One region of the Streptomyces sp. NPDC102467 genome, then DNA from elsewhere that is predicted to be linked to it. Evidence: predicted binding sites of a transcription regulator. Region 1 holds the regulator's gene; the other holds the start of a gene.
The links. The regulator HspR, encoded in region 1, represses chaperone genes until heat shock. The targets are predictions, from matches to a motif close to TTGAGNNNNNNNNNCTCAA.
Positions count from the first base shown of each region.

Region 1 (3,399 bases):
CGGACGAGGGCTGACGTCATCCGCGCGGTAGTAGTAGCAACTGATGTGAGTGAGGAGGGACGTCGAGGCCGATGAGCACCAAGGACTTCATCGAGAAGGACTACTACAAGGTCCTCGGCGTCCCCAAGGACGCCACCGACGCCGAGATCAAGAAGGCGTACCGCAAGCTCGCCCGGGAGAACCACCCGGACGCCAACAAGGGCAACGAGAAGGCGGAGGAGCGCTTCAAGGAGATCTCGGAGGCGAACGACGTCCTCGGGGACCCCAAGAAGCGCAAGGAGTACGACGAGGCGCGCGCCCTCTTCGGCAACGGCGGGTTCCGTCCGGGACCCGGCGGGGGCGGCGGCGGCACGTTCAACTTCGACCTGGGTGACCTCTTCGGAGGCGGCCCACAGGGCCAGAGCCAGGGCCAGGGCGGTTCCGGTGGGTTCGGCGGCGGCATCGGCGATGTCTTCGGCGGCCTGTTCAACCGGGGCGGCGCGGGTGCGGGCACCCGGGTCCAGCCGCGCCGCGGCCAGGACATCGAGTCCGAGGTGTCGCTCAGCTTCACCGAGGCCGTGGACGGCGCGACGGTCCCCCTGCGCATGTCGTCCCAGTCCCCCTGCAAGGCGTGCTCCGGCACCGGCGACAAGAACGGCACACCGCGCGTGTGCCCGACCTGCGTCGGCACCGGGCAGGTCTCGCGCGGCGGCGGTGGCGGCTTCTCCCTCACCGACCCGTGCGTGGACTGCAAGGGCCGCGGCCTGATCGCCGAAACTCCTTGCGAGGTCTGCAAGGGCTCGGGCCGTGCCAAGTCGTCCCGCACCATGCAGGTCCGCATCCCGGCCGGAGTCTCGGACGGGCAGCGCATCCGCCTGCGCGGCAAGGGCGCCCCCGGTGAACGGGGCGGCCCCGCAGGCGACTTGTACGTAGTGGTCCATGTCGACACGCACCCCGTCTTCGGCCGCAAGGGCGACAACCTCACGGTGACCGTGCCCGTCACGTTCACCGAGGCGACGCTCGGCGGCGAGGTCAAGCTGCCCACGCTCGGCGGCCCGTCCGTCACCCTGAAGCTGCCCCCGGGCACGCCGAACGGGCGGACGATGCGGGCCCGCGGCAAGGGCGCCGTCCGCAAGGACGGCACGCGTGGCGACCTCCTGGTGACGGTCGAAGTGGCCGTCCCTCAGGAGCAGGACCTGACCGACGAGGCCCGTTCGGCCCTCGAGTCGTTCCGCAAGGCGACTGAGGACACCGATGTGCGGGCAGAACTGTTTCAGGCCGCGAAGGGAGCTTGAGCGAGATGGACGGCCGGCGTCGCACCAACCCGTACGAACTCACCGAGGAATCCCCGGTGTACGTCATTTCGGTGGCGGCCCAGCTATCCGGCCTGCATCCGCAGACCCTTCGCCAGTACGACCGCCTCGGCCTGGTCTCGCCCGACCGCACGGCCGGACGCGGCAGACGCTACTCGGCCCGCGACATCGAACTGCTGCGCACCGTCCAGCAGTTGTCGCAGGACGAGGGCATCAACCTCGCGGGCATCAAGCGCATCATCGAGCTGGAGAACCAGGTAGCAGCGCTCCAGTCCCGCGTGGCGGAACTCTCCGCCGCCGTGGAAGGAGCCGCCGCCACGATGCAGCAACGTGAGGCGGCGGTACACGCCTCGTACCGCCGCGACCTGGTCCCGTACCAGGAGGTGCAGCACACCAGCGCGCTGGTGGTGTGGCGGCCGAAGCGGTCGCCGGAGTAGTAGCCCGCGCGGCGTATCCGTACGTGAAGGGGCCCCGGAGATTCGCTCTCCGGGGCCCCTTCACGCGTCGGCCCGCAGCCATGACGCAGGATGGACCCATGACCGAGATCCACACCCCCCGGCTCCTCCTGCGCCGCTGGCTGCCCGACGACGACCTCGCGGCGCTCGCCGAGATCCAGGCCGACCCGTCCGTGATGCGCAACATCGGCGACGGCGCCCCGCGCTCCCTCGACGAGAGCGCCGAGGACATCGAGCGCTGGGAGGAGGAATGGGACGACGAGGGCTTCGGCCTCTTCGCCGTCGAACTCCTCGGCTCCGGCGAGCTGGCGGGCGCGGTCGGTCTGTACGTCCCCGACGCCCCGGCCCAGATCGCGGGCCACATCGGGATCCAGTGGCGGCTCGGGCGTCAGTTCTGGGGCCAGGGGTACGCCTCGGAGGCGGCCCACGCCACGCTGGAGTTCGCCCTCCAGGACCGCGGCATCGACCGGATCGTGGCGGTCACCGCCCCCGACGACACGTCCTCCGCGAAGGTGCTGGACAAGCTCGGCATGGCTCCCACGGGGTCCGCGCCGGACGGCAGGCTGCTGCTGTTCGCGATCGACCTGACCGAGTTCGAGGGCTGACCCCGTCGTCAGCCCTGGCGGCCGGCGTAGCCGACGAACTCCGCCCACGCCGAGTCCCTCACGGTGAGGCGAGGGCCCTGGGCGTTCTTGGAGTCCCGGATGTGGGTGGCGCCGGGGGCGTGGGCGATCTCGACGCAGTCGGGCTCGTTGCTGTTGCTGCTGTGGCTGCTCTTGCGCCAGGCCGGTTCGGCCGGGTTCACAGTTGTTCCAGGAAGCGCGTCCAGGCCGAGTCCCTCATGGTGAGGCGGGGGCCCTGGGTGTTCTTGGAGTCGCGGATGTGGGTGGTGCCGGGGGTGTGAGCGATCTCCACGCAGTCAGGCTCGCTGCTGTTGCTGCTGTAGCTGCTCTTGAGCCAGGCCAGTTCGGAGGGGCCTCCGGCAGAGGTCTTGCGGTTCATGGTTCTCCCAGCACTTGCTCGATGAAGGCCAGTGACTCTCCTGGCGCGAGAGCCTGAGCTCGGATGATGCCACACCGTAGTTCGATGACGCGGAGCTGTTTCGGGTCGGAGATGGGGCGTCCTCCGAAGTCCCCCTCGGAGCGCCCGATTGCCGATCCGTCACCGAACTTCAGTACCTGCATCTCCCCACTCATTCCGGCGTGGTCCTCGCGGGCTGTCGGCATCACCTGGATCTCTACGTGCCGCAACTGGCCCAGTTCCAGGAGGTGTTCGAGCTGACGCCGCAACACCATTTTGCCTCCGATCGGGCGCCGTAGCGTCACCTCTTCCTGGATGAAGCTGAGGGAAGGTGCGGGGACTCGATCGAAGATCGACTTACGAGCCGTCCGCGCAGCCAGAGCCCGCTCGATCTGCTCGGACGCCAGAGAGGGACGCCGCATGGTGAAGAGTGCCTGCGCGTACTCCTGCGTCTGCAACAGCCCGTGCAGGTTGTGGTCCCCGTACGCCGTCAACTCGACAGCCCGCGCCTCCAGTCCTGCCAGATCCCGAACCTTCTTCGGATACCGAACCTCCCGCAGATCCTCCTTCAACCCGGACAGAATCCCGCGCGCCCCCAACACCTCATCGGCCCGATCCAGATACTCCGGCCG
Region 1 covers NZ_JBIWKA010000016.1:22,739-26,137, forward strand. The annotation lists gene grpE (nucleotide exchange factor GrpE) at 1-14, shown strand, start outside; gene dnaJ (molecular chaperone DnaJ) at 72-1,274, shown strand; gene ACIREE_RS30500 (heat shock protein transcriptional repressor HspR) at 1,280-1,729, shown strand; gene ACIREE_RS30505 (GNAT family N-acetyltransferase) at 1,828-2,352, shown strand; gene ACIREE_RS30510 (DUF397 domain-containing protein) at 2,361-2,552, opposite strand; gene ACIREE_RS30515 (DUF397 domain-containing protein) at 2,549-2,749, opposite strand; gene ACIREE_RS30520 (helix-turn-helix domain-containing protein) at 2,746-3,399, opposite strand, start outside.

Region 2 (3,399 bases), on a different contig from region 1:
GTGGTGCGGCCGCCCGATGAGCGCCCGCAGGTCGGCGTCGGTCACCGTGAACGGCAGCTTCCGCTCGCCCAGTTCGTGCTGCGCCGCGACCTTGCGGAGCAGCCGGCCGACGGAGCGCTCCAGGTTCCGGACGCCCGCTTCGCGGGTGTACTCGCCCGCGAGCCTGCGCAGCGCGCTCTCGTCGAGGGTGACCTCGTCCTTCTCCAGGCCGGCCCGCTCCAGCTGGCGCGGGAGCAGGTGGTCGCGGGCGATGACGACCTTCTCGTCCTCGGTGTAGCCGTCGAGCCGCACCAGTTCCATCCGGTCGAGCAGCGCCTCGGGGATGGCTTCGAGGACGTTCGCCGTGGCCAGGAACACCACATCGCTCAGGTCGAGTTCGACTTCGAGGTAGTGGTCGCGGAAGGTGTGGTTCTGCGCCGGGTCGAGGACTTCGAGCAGGGCCGCGGCGGGGTCGCCGCGGAAGTCGGAGCCGACCTTGTCGATCTCGTCGAGCAGGACCACCGGGTTCATCGACCCGGCCTCCTTGATCGCCCGCACGATGCGGCCCGGCAGGGCGCCCACGTACGTACGACGGTGGCCGCGGATCTCCGCCTCGTCGCGCACGCCGCCGAGGGCGACGCGGACGAACTTGCGGCCCATCGCGTGGGCCACGGACTCGCCGAGCGAGGTCTTGCCGACGCCGGGCGGGCCGACGAGGGCGAGCACGGCGCCGCCGCGCCGGCCGCCGACGACACCGAGGCCGCGGTCGGAGCGCCGCTTGCGCACGGCCAGGTACTCGGTGATGCGCTCCTTCACGTCCTGAAGGCCCGCGTGCTCGGCGTCGAGGATCTGCTGGGCGCCTTTGATGTCGTACTCGTCCTCGGTCCGCTCGGTCCACGGCAGTTCGAGGACGGTGTCGAGCCAGGTGCGGATCCAGGATCCCTCGGGGGACTGGTCGCTGGACCGCTCCAGCTTCTCGACCTCCTTGAGCGCGGCCTCGCGGACCTTCTCGGGCAGGTCGGCGGCCTCGACGCGGGCGCGGTAGTCGTCGGACTCCTCGCCCTCCGCCTCGCCGTTGAGGTCGCGCAGTTCCTTGCGGACCGCGTCGAGCTGGCGGCGCAGCAGGAACTCGCGCTGCTGCTTGTCGACGCCTTCCTGTACGTCCTTGGCGATCGACTCGGCGACGTCCTGCTCGGCGAGGTGCTCGCGCAGGTGCTCGGTGGCGAGCTTGAGGCGGGCGACCGGGTCGGCGGTCTCCAGGAGTTCGACCTTCTGGTCGGTGGTGAGGAAGGGCGAGTACCCGGAGTTGTCGGCGAGGGTGGACACGTCGTCAATTTGCTGGACGCGGTCCACGACCTGCCAGGCGCCGCGCTTCTTCAGCCAGTTCGTGGCGAGCGCCTTGTACTCCTTGACCAGCTCGGTGACGGCGCCCGGCAGGGGCTCGGGCACCTCCTCCTCGACGGTCAGGCCCTCGACCCACAGGGCGGCGCCGGGCCCGGTGGTGCCCGCGCCGATCCGCACGCGGCCACGGCCGCGGATCAGGGCGCCGGGGTCGCCGTCGGCGAGGCGTCCCACCTGCTCGACGGTGCCGAGCACCCCCGTGTTCGCGTACGTGCCGTCGATCCGCGGAACAAGCAGCACCTTCGGCTTGCTGTCCCCACTGGACCGGGCGTCGGCCTGTGCGGCTTCCACCGCGGCGCGTACGTCGGTGTCGTTCAGGTCCAGGGGCACCACCATGCCGGGCAGCACGACCTCGTCGTCGAGCGGCAGCACGGGCAAGGTGAGCGATGTGGACGTCGAGGTCATGATCTCCCCTTTGGCAGTGAAGTTGAGCTATGTCGACTCAATGCACGGGCGCCTCCGAATGTTCCCCGCCGCGCGTTCGCTCTGAGCGATCACGTCTGTCGCTGCCGGAATCGCGCTGAGTAAGGTTCGCATGCCGATAAGAACCATTACGGACTGGGGAGCGCGCGCATGGCGGGGGACGATTTCGTACGAGCCTGGGTCGACGGCTGGACCGTCTCGCGCGGGGCCGCTCCCCCGCTCGTCGAACCCTGGGGATACACGGTCCATGTGGGCCTGCCCGAGCAGCCCGGCCGCCATGTGCTCGGCGCCACGAACGACGGTGTGCGCGAGGACGACGTCCGCAAGGTCGCCGGGTCGACGCGCGCCCGCGCCTTCCACCTCAAGGTCTTCGCCGACCCGGAGCGGGTGCTGCCGTGGCTCGGTCCCGAGTGGCAGCCGTACGGTTCGGGCGACTTCCTGATGACGACGGAGCTGACGCCCGCCGCCGCGCCGGAGGCCCCGCCCGGCTACCGGCTGCACGCCTGGAGCCGCGGCGGCGTCACCCGGGTCCTGCTCACCGACGCGGACGGGGCGTTCGCCGCGCGCGGGCAGACCGCCGCGACCGGCGCGAGCGCGGTCGTCGACCAGATCGAGACGTCGGAGCTCCACCGCCGCAAGGGCCTCGGCAGGGTGGTCATGGGCACGCTGCAGGAAGCGGCCCGCGCCCGGGGAGCCACCCGCGCCGTCCTCGCCTGCACCCCCGAGGGACGCCTCCTGTACGAGGCGGTGGGCTGGCGGATCGTGGCGCCGCTGACGAACGCGAAGCACCTGGGAGCGGTCGAAGCGGCGGCCTGAGAGCACCGCTATTCCTTTGCCGGGAAGGGCCGGGCCGCTCGATACTGCGGCGATGACCGCCCCCGCGCTCCCGCTCACCGGCGCCCAGCAGGCTGCCCTGCGGCACTTGCGCGCGGCGGGGCGCGCGGACCGCGACCGCGCGCTCGACCGGCTCGGAGCGCACGGCGTCACCGCAAAGGCCGCCGCCGCTCTGATCGCGGATCTGTGCGCCCACGCGCGCGTGACCCTCAATTTCCATCCGGACCGGCTGCTCCCCGACGGGCGCACCACGGTCGCCGAGCGGCTCGCGGCCGACGGCCGTTACCGCGGCCAGTACGAGACGGGCCTGTCGAACGGCAGCCGCAGCGCGCACCCGGGCGGCCTGCGCGACGGCTGGGAAGAGCGGTTGTTCGGCGGGGCGTACACGGGCGCGGCCGCCGTGGAGCGGCCCAAGTACGGCGCGCTGAACGTGATGCGCCACGCGGACGGGGCCGCACCGCGCTTCGGGTCCTGCCATGTGCGGCTGCGGCCGGAGGCGACCGCGCGGGCCACCTTCTGTTTCGGGGACAGCCATGTCGGGCCCGCCGATGTGGGCACAGCCGATGCGCTGTACCCCGTGCTGGCCGCGCTGGTGGAGGACGCGGGGACGAGTGGGCAGTCCCTCGGCGTCGCGCGCGCGGACCCGGTGGCGGTGATCCGCGGACTGCCGCGCCCGTCGGGCCCGTCGGGTCCGTCCGGAGTCGGGCGTTCGCTGGACTTCTATGTGGAGGCGCAGGTGCACGGCGACGTGGACCTGGCCAG
Region 2 covers NZ_JBIWKA010000001.1:547,283-550,681, reverse strand. The annotation lists gene lon (endopeptidase La) at 1-1,785, opposite strand, end outside; gene ACIREE_RS02455 (GNAT family N-acetyltransferase) at 1,954-2,619, shown strand; partial or broken gene ACIREE_RS02450 (DUF3626 domain-containing protein) at 2,672-3,399, shown strand, end outside.
Region 2: the regulator HspR is predicted to act here: its motif matches at 1,808-1,826, upstream of lon (endopeptidase La).